DNA from 4 places in the Paenibacillus graminis genome. Region 4 is predicted to be linked to each of the others. Evidence: riboswitches for the same ligand, from Rfam matches in the RefSeq annotation. Region 4 holds a riboswitch; each other region holds the start of a gene.
What was found. A riboswitch is a leader RNA that binds a small molecule or an ion and turns the genes downstream of it on or off. The one in region 4 is predicted to bind cyclic di-GMP.
Positions count from the first base shown of each region.

Region 1: linked by a shared signal. The riboswitch ahead of PGRAT_RS32110 (anti-repressor SinI family protein) and the one ahead of PGRAT_RS29475 (flagellar assembly protein A) in region 4 are both predicted to bind cyclic di-GMP.
Region 2: linked by a shared signal. The riboswitch ahead of PGRAT_RS20080 (thiamine pyrophosphate-binding protein) and the one ahead of PGRAT_RS29475 (flagellar assembly protein A) in region 4 are both predicted to bind cyclic di-GMP.
Region 3: linked by a shared signal. The riboswitch ahead of PGRAT_RS20435 (S-layer homology domain-containing protein) and the one ahead of PGRAT_RS29475 (flagellar assembly protein A) in region 4 are both predicted to bind cyclic di-GMP.

Region 1 covers NZ_CP009287.1:492,562-496,747, forward strand. Annotated here, with positions in the region: gene PGRAT_RS02195 (2-oxoglutarate dehydrogenase E1 component) at 1-2,012, opposite strand, end outside; cyclic di-GMP riboswitch class I at 2,449-2,542, shown strand; gene PGRAT_RS32110 (anti-repressor SinI family protein) at 2,572-2,727, shown strand; gene PGRAT_RS02200 (helix-turn-helix domain-containing protein) at 2,822-3,154, opposite strand; gene PGRAT_RS02205 (TasA family protein) at 3,410-4,018, opposite strand; gene sipW (signal peptidase I SipW) at 4,104-4,186, opposite strand, start outside.
Region 2 covers NZ_CP009287.1:4,671,768-4,675,953, forward strand. Annotated here, with positions in the region: gene PGRAT_RS20070 (helix-turn-helix transcriptional regulator) at 1-572, shown strand, start outside; gene PGRAT_RS20075 (methyl-accepting chemotaxis protein) at 707-1,957, shown strand; cyclic di-GMP riboswitch class I at 2,455-2,548, shown strand; gene PGRAT_RS20080 (thiamine pyrophosphate-binding protein) at 2,676-4,186, shown strand, end outside.
Region 3 covers NZ_CP009287.1:4,757,783-4,761,968, forward strand. Annotated here, with positions in the region: gene PGRAT_RS20435 (S-layer homology domain-containing protein) at 25-2,109, opposite strand; cyclic di-GMP riboswitch class I at 2,161-2,253, opposite strand; gene sigF (RNA polymerase sporulation sigma factor SigF) at 3,114-3,869, opposite strand; gene spoIIAB (anti-sigma F factor) at 3,881-4,186, opposite strand, start outside.
Region 4 covers NZ_CP009287.1:6,811,956-6,816,141, reverse strand. Annotated here, with positions in the region: gene PGRAT_RS29480 (flavin reductase family protein) at 1-176, shown strand, start outside; gene PGRAT_RS29475 (flagellar assembly protein A) at 273-2,159, opposite strand; cyclic di-GMP riboswitch class I at 2,266-2,358, opposite strand; gene PGRAT_RS32005 (FUSC family protein) at 2,733-3,833, opposite strand; gene PGRAT_RS29465 (ABC transporter ATP-binding protein) at 4,124-4,186, shown strand, end outside.

The DNA.
Region 1 (4,186 bases), 850 kb from region 4:
CCCAGCACCGAGGCTTCCGAGAGCGGACTGTTGTATACCCCGAAGGAAGCCTTGGCACCGCTGAGCTGGTGCAGCGGGGAGAACAATCCCCCTGTCTCGCTGTCGTGCAGCACCAGATGGCGGTGGGCGAAAGTGCCGCGCTGGGAATCCTGGCCGCTTAACCGGATCGGTGTGCCATCCTTCAGGATGGTGGCAAAGGCCAGAGTCTCGGCCAAGGCCCAGTCGATCCGTTCCCCGTCATTCAGCGCATCCTTGCGGCGCTGCAGAATCCGCTCCAGCTTCGGATAGACCTTGAAGCCGTCCGGCACGGTCAGAAGCTCGCGGTTGATCTGCTGCAGCTGCTCCAGCTGCACTGCCGTCGATTGCGGCTGGGAGGCTTCACGCTGTACCGGAACGGAGGTCTTGGTTTCACCGTTTTTATGCTTGCCATCCTTCATCAGATCGTAGGCTTGCTGCAGTACTTTCTCCGCCTCAAGGTTCATCTGCTTCACATCATCCGCTGTGATGATATTGTCCCGCTGCAGGCGTTCTGCGTAGACGCGGTACACGGTAGGATGGTTGCGCACTTTGCCGTATACAATCGGCTGGGTAGTCTCCGGATCGTCCATCTCATTATGGCCATGGCGCCGGTAGCCGATCAGGTCAATGACGAAATCCTTCTTGAACTGGTTGCGGTAGGCGCTGGCCAGACGGACGGCGGCGATGCAGGCCTCCGGATCATCGGCATTCACGTGGACGATAGGGATTTCATAGCCTTTAGCCAGATCGCTGGCATAATGGGTGGAACGGGAATCTTCACTTTCAGTGGTGAATCCGATCCGGTTATTGACGATAATATGCACGGTGCCGCCATTGGAATACCCTTTAAGTTTGCCGATGTTGAGTGTTTCTGCGACGATGCCTTCACCAGGAAAAGCAGCATCCCCGTGCATCAGCACAGCCATGGCCCTGTTCGTGTCAAGCTGCGGCAGTCCCGGAGAATTCCGGTCCTCTTGGGCTGCGCGGGCAAAACCCTCAACAACAGGGTTAACGAATTCCAGATGGCTCGGATTATTCGCCAGTGTAATGCGGGTGCGGACGGTCTCGCCTTCGCGCACGGCACGGTCTGCGCCCAGATGGTATTTCACATCTCCCGTCCAGCCGTAGTTAATGCCCATGGAGCCTTCGGAAGGGAACAGCTCCTTGTTGGGAGAATGATGAAATTCCGAGAAAATAATGTCATAGGGCTTCCCGAGAATATGAGCCAGCACATTCAGGCGTCCGCGGTGGGCCATGCCCATCAGAATATGTTCCGCGCCATCATGTGCGGCGGCACGGACAATCTCGTCCAGCATGGGCACCAGCGCATCATTGCCTTCCAGGCTGAAGCGTTTTTGGCCGACAAAGGTCTTATGCAGGAAGGTCTCGAACTGCTCTACCTGGATCAGACGGTTCAGAAGTTCCTTGCGCTCGGTATTATTCAGAGGCGCCGGAGAGCTTGTGGACTCTGCCTGGCCGTTCAGCCAGCGCAGCTCCTGTTCGTCATGCACATGCCCGAATTCGTAGGCGATAGTCTGCGTATAAGCCTGGAGCATCCGGTGAACCGCATCCCAGGCGGTATGAATATCCGGCGGCGCATTCTCCCAGATCAGCGAGGCGGGCATAGCAATCAGGTCCTCGCGGGTAAGATCGTAGGTTTCATAATCCAGCCATTTCGCCATAGGGTTATTCCCCTGCTCAAGCGGATCGGTATTGGCGGCCATATGGCCATATATGCGGATATTGGCGATTAGCTTGGAAGCTCTTACGGCCTTTCTCAGCCACTCGGTGCCTCCCGAAAGAGCCGGCTGCGGGGCCTCTACGGCATCCGGAGCAAGTGGAGGAGGGCCGGAAACAGTAAATAGGTCACGGTAATGATGTTCTACTGAAGAGGGATCTTTAACGAATTGCTCATATTTCTCTTGAATATAGCCTAGATTGGGGCCGTGATACTTACTCCAAATGGATTCGTTATAGGGCTCTTTGACTGCCATGAATACATCCTCCTAACGGATGAACTCCACGTGGCCGCATGTGTCTTGAGCGCCCAGTGGAGCTGCGATGTTTACGGTTTCATTTCACATCCTATTGTGCTACTTTCAAGACGTGTAATCAATTCATACTTTCGGGGAATCCGTTCGCAAAACGGCATGATTCAGTCCGGAAATGATGAAGAACGGATATTGGTTGCAGATACAGGATTTGAAGCCAGTCCAACCAGTAATAATTACCCATTTATTAACCAGGAGTATTCATAAACAGCTCCTTAAGACATATAGATTGGACAAAGGTTAGCAAAAAAAGCTATTCTTTTGCACAACTCAGCATAAAATATTCCAGAAAACGACACACTTCTCATGTGAGATCTTATATAATGTTATTGCGGATAACGGTTTCATGGTTTCTAACCAGATCCTTTCATGTAAAGGATCCAGTAAAGGGTAAACCTGCCGAAAGGCAGGGACACAAAGTCTCGGGTCTAATGTAGAGATGCTGCAGCTACTACGACGGCCGGACTGCCTGGGGACGCATAAATTCTAGGAGGAGATATTCTTGGATAAGTCCAACCAGGGGAATGACGGAGAACTGCTGATGGGTGATCTGGATCTAGAATGGGTATATTTGCTGATGTCGGCCAAGAAGGCAGGGATCGATGCGGATGAAATCCGCCGGTTTTTAAACGAAAAAACAGCATTACAGGCGATGTAGGGGCGTTTGCTATGCGGGAATACATACAGAAAAAGGCACAGCGTCCATACGCTGTGCCTTTTTCTGTATCGCTGGAGCTTCGGACGACCATCCATTATTGATCCTTCTGCTCCAGCCGCCATTTTTGGTAATCGAGAAACTCTTTGAATTCCCTCTTGCTTATACCTGAGGCCATGGCTTCCTGAACGAGCCGGAACCATTCGCCGTCCAGGGAGGATTCGTCAGCATCCGAAGGTTCGCCATAGAGCAGACTGTGGATGGAAACCTGGAGCGCGTCAGCGATTTTTTCGATAAATTGGATAGAGGGGTTGGATTGGATATTTCTTTCTACATTGCTTAAGTATGATTTCGCAACATCAGCCTTGTCCGCCAGTTCGGATAAGGACCAGCCTTTTTCCAGACGGAGATGGTGGATGCGACTTCCCATATTATCCGGCACGATTACAACGCCCCTCCGTACTTTGTTAAAATATAAGGGTTGATATGGTTTGCGCCAACAATCATCCTTATATTTCTCGCTGAAACGGATGCCGCCGTTAAGGACGCATAGCCGTTTCCACTTGTCAGTATAACAAATTTCCTTACAACGAACAAAAATCGTTGTTACAAGGGAAAACAGCCTAATCTGCTTCCGAATCCGGAATCAGGGTAGGCTGCTTCATATAATGCGGTCCGTTATGAATTAGTAATCTTTTTTGGGGCCTTGTTTGGCCTCGAAATTCCAGGTTAACTTCAGCTTATCCTTTTGAAAATAGTTTTGTGCTTCGCCAGTATCCACGAATTCGAACTTGACTGTAAAGCTGTCGCTGCTCTGTGCTTTGATGCCGTCGGCTTCAGTGAGAATTTGATCCCATCCGGTATTGTTCACAAGATCCGGGGTTTGCCCCTTCAAGGCATCCAGTGTAGTTTCGTACACAACAACTTCCGGTGAGATAATCGTTCCTTTGTCATTGTTCTTCAGAAATTTGACCTTGATGAATTTGCTGAGATCGGCACCGTTGTTGTCGCCTAGGGTATCTGTAACCTCAGTGGTGGTTTTCAGCAGAATCGAACCGATATCGAGGGTACCGTCATTTTTAAGTTTAAAAGTTTTGGTTACGGTGTCACCCGGTTTCAGGTTTTGGATATCCACGATTACGGAAGGATCGGAGTTCAGATCCAGTGTGCCTGCTGCAAAGGTAGCCGTACTTGTTGCAGTATCACTGAAGTATGCGAAGGTCCCTCCGCCAATCAAAGACAAACCGAGTGCTGCCGATGCGATGCCAAAACCCAATGTTTTTTTGATACCCATATTCGAATTCCTCCTCTGATTTGTGTAGCTGCTGATAAATGTATTATTGTATCTTCCGTTTCGTAGGCGGAAGCGGACAATCTGTTCAGGACTGTATGTCAGTTCCCGGCGGCGCTTGGGGGAGTGCGGTGTTTTTGCGCTCAAGGGCGGTCAGTGCCTTCCATGAGC
Region 2 (4,186 bases), 2.1 Mb from region 4:
CCATATTGCAGACGGCCCTGCGGGAAGACCGGAAGGTAAATATCTCCTACCTGCGCAACGGGGAAGTGAAGAACAGAAGGATTGGACTGCTGGGTTTGGTGGCTAAACAAGGGGTCTGGTATGTGATCGGGGAGCATGAAGAGCAACTCAGAACCTACCGGGTCTCGAGAATCGTTGCGGCTCAAATGATAGATGAAGCTTATGCTCGTCCTGACGGTTTTGAACTGACGCGCTACTGGGAGTCCTCCAAAACCTCCTTCAAATCTGCCCTCCCCAGCTTTCAAGCCAAATTCTCATTAAAGTCTTCTTCGCTTCAACAGTTAAGACATGAACGTTATGTTACAGTGCTAGACATAAGTGATTCCCCAGAGGCTGAGTGGCTGAAGGTTGAGGCTGAGTTCAACACCTTAGAAGCAGCTTGCCGGGTGATGTTGTCCCTAGGTCCAAATGTGATCGTTGAGGCACCGGAAGAATTGCGTTTAAAAGTTTATAAGGCTGCCTTAAAAACAGTCCTGTTGGGCCGCAGCGTAAGACGTTCTCTTCTGGGAAATTCCCAGCCGCAGCATGACTAGACTCCTGGGCCTTCCAACAAGGATAGCTGTTTTCCCAATTTTATTTATGTCAATTCTTACAATAGACCTAACGTCCTGAATTCGCCTATAATATTACAATACACAACATATTTTATTAGGGGGAAATAGTTATTATGGACTGGATGAACAAGCTTCCGCTTAAACAGAGAATTGTTGCCGGATGTTATCTGATCGCCGCCTTATTCGCAATTCCTGTACTGGTCACTTTATTGGTCATGGGCAAAATTGTTGTCGGAATTATCCTTGTAGCCGTATTGGCAGCTCTCACCTTCCCTCTTTCACGCTTCATTGAGAGAACGCTTACATCTTCATTTGACGACATTTCTAATGTTACACACACCATTGCAAAAGGCGACTTTACTAACCGGGCCGACGAGAACGGCTCCATGGGGGACATCAGCCGTTCCTTCAATACCATGATCGATAAGCTCAAAAAAATCCTTACCGATGCTTCGCAGATTACCCGCCAGGTTATGGATGCCAGCCGCGGCATTGAAGACAAGAACCAGAATCTGAAGATAGTAATGGCCCAAGTCGCCTCTTCGTCCAATGAACTGGCTCTTGGCGCTAATGAAATCTCCGTGGACATTGCCGACATGACCGAATCCATCAAAGACATAGAGACTAAGGTCTCCAATTACACGAGCTCGACCAAGGAAATGAATAAACGGTCTGTACATACACTGGAACTGGTAGAAAAAGGACGGCAATCGGTAGATACGCAAGCTGAAGGCATGCGCAAAAATATACAAGCTACCCAGAAGGTGGCCGGCACGATTGAAGCACTCTCCCAAAATGCCCGGGGGATTACGATGATCACCAAAACCATCACAGAAATCGCTGAGCAGACCAACCTCCTGTCGCTCAACGCCTCTATTGAAGCAGCACGGGCTGGTGAACATGGCCGTGGTTTTGCCGTCGTGGCCCAGGAAGTACGCAAGCTGGCCGAGGAATCTACCGCCTCTACCAAAGAGGTGTTCAGTCTGGTCCGCAGCATAGAGAACGATATCAAACAAGCGATCGAGAACATAGCCATTAATGAGGAAGTCGTTCAGGTACAGAACGAGATGATTATCGAAACAGCGAATATTTTCGCACAGATTGTGCAAAGCGTTCAATACATAACCGAGCAAATTGCTTCCTTCTCTGCTGAAAGCGACCTCATGCTGGAAAGCGCACATAAAATCTCGGGAGCCATCGAAAATATTTCTGCGATTACCGAAGAAACGGCCGCAGGAACAGAAGAGGTCTCCGCAGCGATGAACGGGCAAATTCATGCCTTGCAATCCGTTGCCGAAGAAACGGAGAAAATGACCCAAGCTGTATTTCAACTGCAAAAAACGATTCACATTTTCAAATTTTAAATGTTACGAGGGAACTGCCGCCTCCTTCCTGCGGCAGTTTTTTTGTTCACAAAAATTTCGCTGTTATATTCATCGGTTACAGTTTTTTTGCATTAGAAGAGCCCCTCCATTCTTTTGCACTTCTTTGCCTTAGCCTGTTTCCGTTTTTGGATTATAGACATTTGGAGATGAGCTGCTCTTTGTTCAATGGTTCTTTTTACACAGTAGATTTTACAATGCATTCCATTATCAAGGCAAAATATGCTTATAATAATTGAGTTTATAGTGCAAAATACTTATTTTTAGATAATTTCAATATTTCTTCACAGTTTGCATTTTCGGACTTTTTTTCATTAACCCTTTTTTCTTACCCATTCTTATATATATACAAAATTATACTATTTTTCACATGTACCGGCAGGCAGAATTCGCCAAAATCCGAGGATATCAGCACAAATATATTGACAAAAGTAGAGTTAGAAATATATTGTAAAATAAAAAAAGGTATAATTTTCTTTAACACATATTGGCAAAATTCACCGAAAGGGAATGACGCAAAGCCATGGATCTACAGTCTCATTTTTATGGGACCATGACTGCCAGGTTGCTGAACAGCCGAACGTCCGGGTTTTCCTGCGTTCTCTATGGTTATTTACGCAGCCAACCTGTGCTCTCCTGAGTACAGGTTTTCTATTTTGCTGAAAAAAATAAAAAAAACATTGGGTGGGGTGGATTTCCTTTGAAAACAGTTTCAGATTATATGGCTGAGGCACTACGAAACCTTGGTGTAACACATTCTTTTGGCATAATCGGCAAGTCTATTTGTCCCGTAGTCCTGAAAATGGTTGATTACGGTATTGAATTTATTCCCGGCAGACATGAATCCAGTTCCGGGTTCGAAGCCGCGGGCTATGCTCTCAAAACAGGCAGACTCGGGGTGGCTTTTGGGACTTCCGGGCCGGGGGGGACCAATCTTCTCACCGCCGCCGCACATGCCAAAGCGAACAATCTTCCCGTACTTTTTATAACAGGACATCAATCCATCAAGGAACTGGGGATTCCCCAGTGCCAGGATTCTTCGGCTTATCTGGCCGATCTGGCGGATATGTTCAGACCCGCGACCCTTTACAGCAAGCTGGTGGAACGCGGCGATCATTTCGGCACGATCTTCAGTCATGCCATCTCCATTGCCTTGAGCGGACAGCGGGGTCCGGTTCATCTCTGTATCCCGTTTGATGTACAGACCGAAATGCTGGAAGAATGCCGGATTGTCATTCCTGAACGCGAACGTCTGGTAAGTGCCGGTAATTTGGAACGTGTACTTTCTGCAATTAATGAATCAAGCCATCCTCTGATCATTGCCGGCAAAGGCATCAATCGTTCCAAGGCGCACGAGGAGCTTGTTCAACTGGCTGAAACTTTCAATATTCCGGTGGTCACCTCTCCCGGCGGCAAGGGTGCCATCGCCTGGGATCACCCGCTGTATCACGGTCCTATTGGTGTCGGCGGCTGCAAGCACGGCGAGGATTTGTTAAACCGCAGTGATTTGTTCATCGTGCTTGGCTCACGCCTTAGCGATATGACCATCTGCAATCTCAAGCCAGAGAATCATCCCAAAACATTGATTCAATTTGACGTCGATCCTACCTTTGTAGGAAAAATATTAACCTCAGAAACAATCGCTGTAAGCGGGGACTTACACGACAATCTTACATTCTTTCTTCAGAAAGCAGATTTATCCGCTATAAAAAAACACGAAGCAGAAACCGATGTTCATTATGCGGAAGAGCTGCCGGTTCTGTCCAAGCTTTCGCTTGCTTCGGTCATGTCCACATTAAGCGACCTGATCCCTTACAACAACACCATTTTTGTTGATGATGGCAGCCATGGCTTCAATGCCGCAAAATGGTACAAAGTCAAAAAGCCCGGCAGCGTTGTCTTCGATGCTTACTTTGCCTGCATGGGAAATTCTATCGGCATGGCTATCGGAGCTAAGGTGGCTTCACCGGAAGAAACGATTTTCTGCATTACCGGTGACGGCTGCTTCATGATGCTTGGCACAGAGATCAATACGGCCGTGTGCAAGGATATCCCGGTGATCTTTATCGTAGTGAACAACATGCAGCTGGATATGGCCTTAAAGGGCATGGAAAAAACAACAGGCAGAATCGATGGCACGATCTTCGAAGTTCCTATGGATGCCGTGAAATTTGCCGAATCACTGGGAGCCACAGGCTACAGATGCGAGAC
Region 3 (4,186 bases), 2.1 Mb from region 4:
GATCGGTCTCCTATCCTTAATAAATTAGAGTAATTTCAGCTCAGCGAGCAGTTTGTACATGATAACTGCCGCTTCGGCTCTTGTGGATGAATCTTTGGGTTTCAAAAGCTGTCCGCTGCCCTGCACCAGTTTCTTGTCAACCGCCGCCGCTACGGATTCCCGTGCCCATCGGCTAATGCTACCGTTGTCCTTGAATCCGGAAAGTACAGCCTGAAGCTTGACCGAATCCGCAGCAGATGCCGGATTGCCAATAGCAGTGCTGTCAACCGCCCGCATCAGCATCACCATCATCTGTTCGCGGGTCAGCGGATCATTGCCATGGAAAAGCCCTGCGTCCCCGGTTACAATTCCTGCCGCCGCTGCCGCTTCTACATACGGGCAGGACCAGTTCGCAGCGGAAACATCACGGAAGGTTGGCTTATCCGTCCGCACCGGCTGCAGCCCAAGAGCTGCTGTCAGCAGCTTGGTGAATTCAGCCCGGGTCAGGATGGCTTTTGGCGCATACACGGTTCCGTTCATCCCGTTCACGATGCCTCTTGCTGCCAGCACCTCAACGGCTTGCTGGGCCCAGTGGCCTGATATATCTGTGAATTGTGCCTCGCGCAGCATGACCGCGTACAGTCCTGAGGCTGATATCTTAGCCTGAACAAAACCGTCTTCCGCCGCAGTCACTCCGCCGATATAGCTCCAGATGCCTTTGTCCGGATTGTAGCTGTAGATCCCAAGCTTCTCACGCTTCGACGTCCAAGGCTCTTCCTGCGGATACCGGACTGCCAGCTTAGCCGGGATCAGGAACGGAGCGCCCGCTTGGACTTGCCAGGCGGAACCGGCCTTCAGCAGAGTTTTGCCGCTTGCATCCAGCAGTTGCTTCGTTTCCAGTTCAGCCTGAGCCAGGCTTACGGTGGTATTGTCCGGGAAGGTTCCTGCGGAAATCTCCAGCCGTGCCCAGCCGTTCAGTGCAGTCAAGGTTCCGCCGGCACTGCCGATCGCCTGAGTAACTTTAGCTCCGGTAATTACAGGGGCCTTGGCCTCCGGTGCCGGACCCGGGTTAGAGTCTGTACCCGGATGTGGGGTTTCACCTGGCGATGGAGTCGTTCCCGGATCAGGAGTCGGGTTGGGATTTTCTTTTAAATCCACTGATTCTATGTAATCGTCCTTCTTACTGTACAGCAGCTTGTTCCCGCTAATTCCGATCAGCTTCACCCCGGCATCTATCGGCAGCGGTTTTACTGCATATGTAGTGAGGTCCACCTGCTTCAGGGTGACAGCGCCGTTATCCTCCTCTTGGAACACAGCTTGATCTTCACCTATGGACATAAAGGCATATTCAGTTCCCCCGGCTTTCATCCCGGTGAGATCCACAGGTTGTGCCGTCAGGTCTTTGATGTTCAGGAGCACATATTTGCTTCCTGTGGCACTGTTTTTCTGCTTGTACAGCACATGGCTGCCATTAAATACAAACCAGTCCACCGCATTCGCACCACCCAGACTAACCAGTGCGCGGGTTACGCCACTGCTCACATCCAGCAGGCTAAGCCCCCCGTCACGGGCATTCTTGTAGACGACATTTCCGCCGGCCAGTACCGGGAAACGTCCTTCGCCCAGATCCGCTTCAACACCCGTTGCCAGATCATGATAGATCATGCTGCCGTAATTTTTGCGTTCATACCAGACCACACCTACGCCGTCCGTTGTCGGATTGCCGTATGGGCCGGCCTGCTTGTTGAGCTTCATCTGCTTGCCTGTCTCCAGATCGGCAGTGTAGATATCCCAGTGGAGTGAAGCTTCCGGCTCACTTCCCTTGTCCGCCCATACCGCAACCGCTCCATTCACATACGGCGCGTCCTTGGTTGACTGACCGGCTGTAAGCACCGCATTTGCACCATTGCGCTGATTCAGCGCGTGCACCTGCTTAACTCCGTCTGCGTCCGGTTCCAGCCACACTAGCCTATCACCCGACACGCTATAGTCTGTTCTGCCCGGATTGGCCGCCGCAGCCGATGCTTGCCTTACGCCCAGACTACTGCTGACAAGCCCTCCAAGTAAAAACACCGCCGCACAAACAGTAATAACTGCCTGCGCAAACTTCCTTTTTTGTCCGAACCTCATTCACTTCTCTCCCCCAGCGCTATTTGTAGGCACGCCAAAAAACCAAGTGCCTTGAGCGGCCCGGCTGCCCTGACATCCCTTCCGGATGAAGTAGGCCCGTGGCTTTGCGTCTCCGACTTTCGTACGGATTTGCCTTTGTTCCAAACTCGGTTTTTCTATCCCTTTATGCTTATGTAATTGTGACTTTAGATGTACAGGACACTTTTATTATCGGAATTTATTCCTATAGAATTAAGATGTTCTATTTTTCCCTTTTTCAGGTTTTGATTTCAGGATTTACCTCCAGCGTCTCTTCAGCAAAAACAGTAACAGTACTGCCCAATTCGTTACATATTAGGCAGAAACATCATTCCGATTATTGTCTATGTGCGTATATTATCAGGCATCTAAAAAAAGGGAGGAATTGGAAATGGGATATAAAAAATCTAGACATTGCTGTGTTCCACCTGTTAAAAAATGCTTCGTGGAAAAAGAAGTGGTTAAAAAGTTTATAAAAGTTAAATATGAACCGGTAGTTGTTTGTGTTTCTAAAAAGAAAAAGATCTTAGATTGCAGAGAAGTACCTTGCAGACATGTACCACATCACAGTTGTAGACCCTGCCATTCACGCAATCCTTGGAAAACGAGTAAACACAGATATTATTAAAGTCATCTCATAGGGCTGACCCAAAAGCCATGAAATGACTGCTTGGTCCTGCCCTTGTTGCTTTGGAATGGGATATACGTAGGCACTGGGGTGTATACCACGTAAAAAAGCAGAGCAGCGATCCTCCAATAACAGGAGAATCGCTGCTCTGCCTACTTTTTCTTATCATTTCAATCTGGGTTGGCTGATATTCTTACAACTGTCTAACTCCATAGATAATTTTCCGGACAACAGAAACATTTATTTCACCCGTCACATTCACTGCTCATACTTACTTGTAAAAGCCGGCCACATGCTATTTCCTGCTTACCTTACTTGCCTCCGCTTGTACCCTGCTTACTCCTGCCAGCCTGCTGTGCTACTGTGCGATCTGCTCGCGGATGTTCGCGAGGATTTTCTTCTCCAGCCTCGACACCTGGACCTGCGAGATGCCGAGGCGGCTGGCGACTTCAGATTGGGTCTGGTCGCGGTAGTAGCGCAGGTAGACGATCAGGCGCTCGCGCTCAGTCAAGGCCCCGATGGCTTCATTCAGCGCGAGCTTGTCGAACCAGCGCTCCTGCGTCTCGTCGGCGATCTGGTCGATCAGCGTGATCGGATCGCCGTCATTCTCGAAGACGGTCTCGTGGATCGAGGTCGGCGGCTTATTAGCCTCCTGGGCGAACACGATTTCTTCGGGCGTGACCCCCAGCGCCTCCGCAACTTCCCCGATGGTCGGCAGACGGTCCAGTGTTTTGGACATTTCGTCCTTCATTTTGCGGACCCTGTTGGCCATTTCCTTGAGGGAACGGCTGACCTTGAGGGTGCCGTCGTCCCGGAGGAAACGCTGGATCTCGCCGATAATCATCGGCACGGCATAGGTGGAGAATTTGACCTCATAGCTGAGGTCGAATTTATCAACGGACTTCAGCAGTCCGATACAGCCGATCTGGAACAAATCGTCAGGCTCATACCCGCGGTTCATAAACCGCTGCACCACCGACCAGACGAGGCGAATATTGCAGTTGACCAGCGTATCGCGGGCCAGATTATCTCCGGCTTGACTGAGTGCGATCAGACGTTTGACCTCCGCATCGTCCAAATAGGTCGGCGGAGCTTTTTTTGACTCTGCATCCATGGCTCCAACCCCTAATTGTATAAAGCTTTTTTCGAGACGATGGTTTTCTTCATTGAAATGGAGGTACCGCGCCCCGGTTCACTTGTGACTTCGAATTCATCCATGAAATTTTCCATAATCGTAAAGCCCATACCCGAACGCTCCAGCTCCGGCTTGGAGGTATAGAGCGGCTGCTGGGCCAGCTCCAGATCCTCGATCCCCCTACCCTGATCTTCAATCGTGAGCTGCACGGTTTCATGCTCAATGGAGGCAGAGATGCTGACAATGCCTTCAGGATCGCTGTCATATCCGTGGATAATACAGTTGGTGACTGCCTC
Region 4 (4,186 bases):
TGGGACACTGCGATATGATGATCGGAGAAGTGCTGTGCTTCTATGTAGAGGATGAACTGATTCATAACGGACGCATTGATGCGGCCAAGCTGAAGCCGGTAAGCCGTCTCGCGGGAGCTTCGTATGCAGCGGTTGGCCGGACGTTCGACATGGAGAGACCGCAATACGAGTCTTAAAAAGCCCGTGAAAGACCCTGCCGGCACGCAGCCCGGCAGGGTCTTTCTGTATGTGTACCTTTTGCCGGTAAGGCTATATGTAAGGGATACCGCTGATTACTCGCTTGAAGAGGAGGGGACTCCCCCGTATTCCTGTTTTAGGCTTTTGGCCGTAAATGCGATACTTTCAATCGGGTCAGTAATCTCTAAAGAATACCCGCCTACTGCCACAGAAGCATTCCTGATGGTATGGGCAATGATTTGTTGGCCTGCAACCAGCAGTGTTGTGCCAATGGATTCCCCGCCAACGCTGCGTGCATTAATCGTTCCGGCTGCCTCCATGGTGGAGTCGGAAGACATGGAGCTATACTTCGCAAAATAAATATCTCCAGAGGAATACAGGCTGCTCTGGGAAACTCCATCTCCATGAATATGGACATCCCCGCCGGATTTTATAACACTGTCATGTGACCCGGCAATATCGATCCGGACCCGTTCCTCCTGCATCTGGTAGATGCTATGGGCCAGGTTCTTCAGCAGACTCAGAAAAGAGCCTATTCCCGCATCCGTAATTTGGTCGGTAAATTGTCCGGGATTTAGAAAAAACTTCATCATATGTTTCAGGATCTTGGTATCCTGAGGATAATCAGTACTCATACCTGATAACAGCTCCTGCATGTCACGGAACATACGGGGAAGATGGGCATATTTACTTTCCAGCAGAAGCATGATGACCAACCCGTATTTCACTGTCTGCATCGTTGACTCGACCGTCTCGGCAAGATGTCTGGCAGCCTCTCTCAGTCTCGAAACCTCTTTCGCCACCAGTTCGGTGAAGCTGCACAGGCGGTTATGTGTGGCCCCGTATCCCCCGGCGTACAGCTCACTCCCTACAACATTGCCGCTGATAAATATGCTGCCTGTAGCAGCGATCCGGGAATTGCGCACATCACCAAAAATATAAACATTGCCCAAAGCCTCGATAACTGTATTCTTGCTTAAATAACGAGTTGCGATAACATCACCAGGGAACATGAGGGTACCCCCGGCCTCATTGTCACTATGCGGAACGAAGAACGTTTGGGGAAAATCAATCGTTCTAACAAAGGTTCCGCTTCCGGTTATGCGTGGTCTGCCTTTGCGGCAGGCCTTGATCTCCCCGCCCGGAAGCAGCGCTGCGTAAGGGGATGAGAACAGGGTAAGGTCCTGCGGCGGCGGCGGCGGAAGTACACCGCCATACACATCAAAGCCGGGCAGGCCTTCTTTGGGGGGCAGCTTCTTCGCAAATACTTCGCCTTCCTGCACCATAAAGAATTCCAGGCAGCTTGTTTCTTGGGCGGAATCGTCCATAGACTTGAACTCAGTCTCTATTTTCTGTTGAAACAGCAGTTCGAGACTCGCATTGGTCCCTGGCACAGGAGCCTTGCCTTCAGCAATACATACCGGAAGGTAGGTAGGGTTATTCAGCTCCTCGTAGAGCGCAGGGATATTGAGACTGCTGACTATAGGGCTTTTCTCAAAACCGGCCATAATCCGTTCTATGGAGAGGGTGGATAAGAGCATTTCCCTGTTCATCTCCGCACGGACAGTGACAAAGGCTGAGGCCGGACTGTTGACGAGATTCCAGGCATACCTTTCAGCGCGGTAAAGGGTAAAGTACACTTTTAGCTTATCATCGGATACTGTAATCTGGTATTGCGGTTTCTCGCAAATCTCCCAGGTGAGGTCATCAGCAGAGGTAATTTGAGTTGGTCCCGTGATGACCTGACCATTAATCTTCAATACAACAGGATGCATCGCGGAGATTACAGCCGGCTTGCCGCCGGGAAGAGGCGGAGTGATGAAGATTTCGTTATTCTGGATAATGATGACACCATTCTTAGCTTCGTCTGTTCCGCCAAACGTCTGAGGATCCACAGAGTAAAGATTTAAGAGATCGGTCTTCCCAAGAAGCATGGAAGCAATGAACTCGTACCGTGAACGTTCGATGGTATGCTGCGGCATTCTCGTAACCTCACTTTTTTCGTATAATCAATGGTATCTGTACAGAAAAGAACATCATGGAGCCGTGATACTTATATCCTGGGATATCCGACCAAATGGCGTCTCTATTGGCAGCCTGGCGACCATAAATGCAGCAATAGCGCTCTTAGGCCCATGACTTTGCGTCCTGCCCTTTCGGGACAGTTTGCCTTTAGGAATAGATCAATGATATACACTCAGTATGAGGCGAATAAATCGACTGTAATCGACAAAAAAGTGGTCAATACTGGTATGATGTCCAAAAATAACTTCTCCAAACAAGCTTAATTCTAGTACTTAAGTAGCGAATTTTCAACTGGAATAATTGAATTTGACTATAAAAATTGAATAATGTAGGTAATTGTTGATTTTTTGTAAAAATAATGAATTTATAATTAAATTACACTTAATGAATTCCAGATTTACAGGAGAATATAGAAGGATCGGGCGGTTTATGATGGAGAGTTTGAAGCATGATGGAGGGGCTTGAAAGCGAAGGCTAACTGATAGGATGAAAGAGGAAAGCCATATATTTGAAAAGGGACGCTCCCAAGCTTAAAGCTTGTGGGAGAGTCCCTTTTGTATGAAGCGCACAGCGTGGGCGGCCCCAGCTTTGGCCTTCTGCGGCGCGGCTGACATCACTACATAGTCGGCCTGCTCAATCTCTTCCAGCACCCGGTTCAGGTGAGAGAAAACCGCGCCAAGATCGCGGATGGAGGTGAGGGAGCATTGTCCCTGCAGCTCGGAGAACCACGCCAGTTGAAGATCGCGCGCCCGGCGCAGCGATTCAGGAAGCGAACGCTGGCATTCGGCATCGGACAGGGTCTTCGTCCCGTACAGGGCGATACAGTCTGCGGTGGCTGTGACAACCTCTGCCATCCAGTCGGCTGCGGCGTAATGCGCGGGCAGTCGTTCGATTTCTGCACGGATTTCTTTTACATATGAGTGGATTTTTTTGAGATGGGCAGTGGTCTGTGTCAGTCCGCTCAGCTCGCTGCGGCAATGGTAATGTGTTAAGGTATAATGCAGCTCTTTCTGCTGAAGCTCGCTCTTCGCCAGCAGTGAAGCGGAGCGTGCCAGGGCGTCTCCCGCCTGAACGGCTTCCCGTCCGCTGCCGGCCTGGCCGCTTAGGGCATCCGCCAGCAGCAGTCCGCTTTCCAGAGTCAGGCCCTTCACCTTGACGAACCCCTTGGGCGGAACGATAATCATATTGATAATTAGGGCAATGACCACACCGATCAGCGTTTCAGCAACCCGCCACTCAATATAATGATCATTATAGAAGGTCAGTGCCAGAACAGAGGTTACACCGACTTGGGAGATCGCCTGGATATTGATCCGGCAGGCTGTGGCGACCCCGATACCGATCAGAAGCATCAGCAGAATGGAAAGGGCTCCTACATCGAAGAACCGCCCCACAATCAGGCTGACAATGCCGCCGAGCACAATGCCGGTCATGCGGTAGACCCCCTTTTCCAGGGAGGCCTTGACGCTGCCTTGTGTAATCAGAATCGCCGCCAGCGGGGCGAAGTATAAATAGCTGTCTCCATACAGCGTGTGTACTGCCAGCCAGGAGAGTGAAGCTGCAAGAGTAACCCGTATCATATATAAAGACAGTCCGAATTTCTCAAGACGGTCCTGTAATCCTTCATTCATTGGAGGTCATCTTCTTTCAGGTGTAAAAATGAAATGAATTTCAGCCGTTTTCATTATAGCACCGCAAAACAGTCCGGGAGGTTCATAAATTTTACGAACTTGTTAAGTTTCCAGACTGCTTTTAACCATGTATGCTATCGCATATATAGGACTAATCCGTTATGCTATATATTATGGAAGGTTGTCGAAGAATGGGAGGAATTGTCGCTAACACACGCTGAGCCAGCCCGCTTCGATTGTCCTCCGCAAGATGGGGGTAAAATAGATTGTATTACATAAGGTAAGGGAGGTTGTTAGCTATAGCTACCCCGGAAGGCACTATTATTTCTTTTGACCAGGTGATCAAACAATAC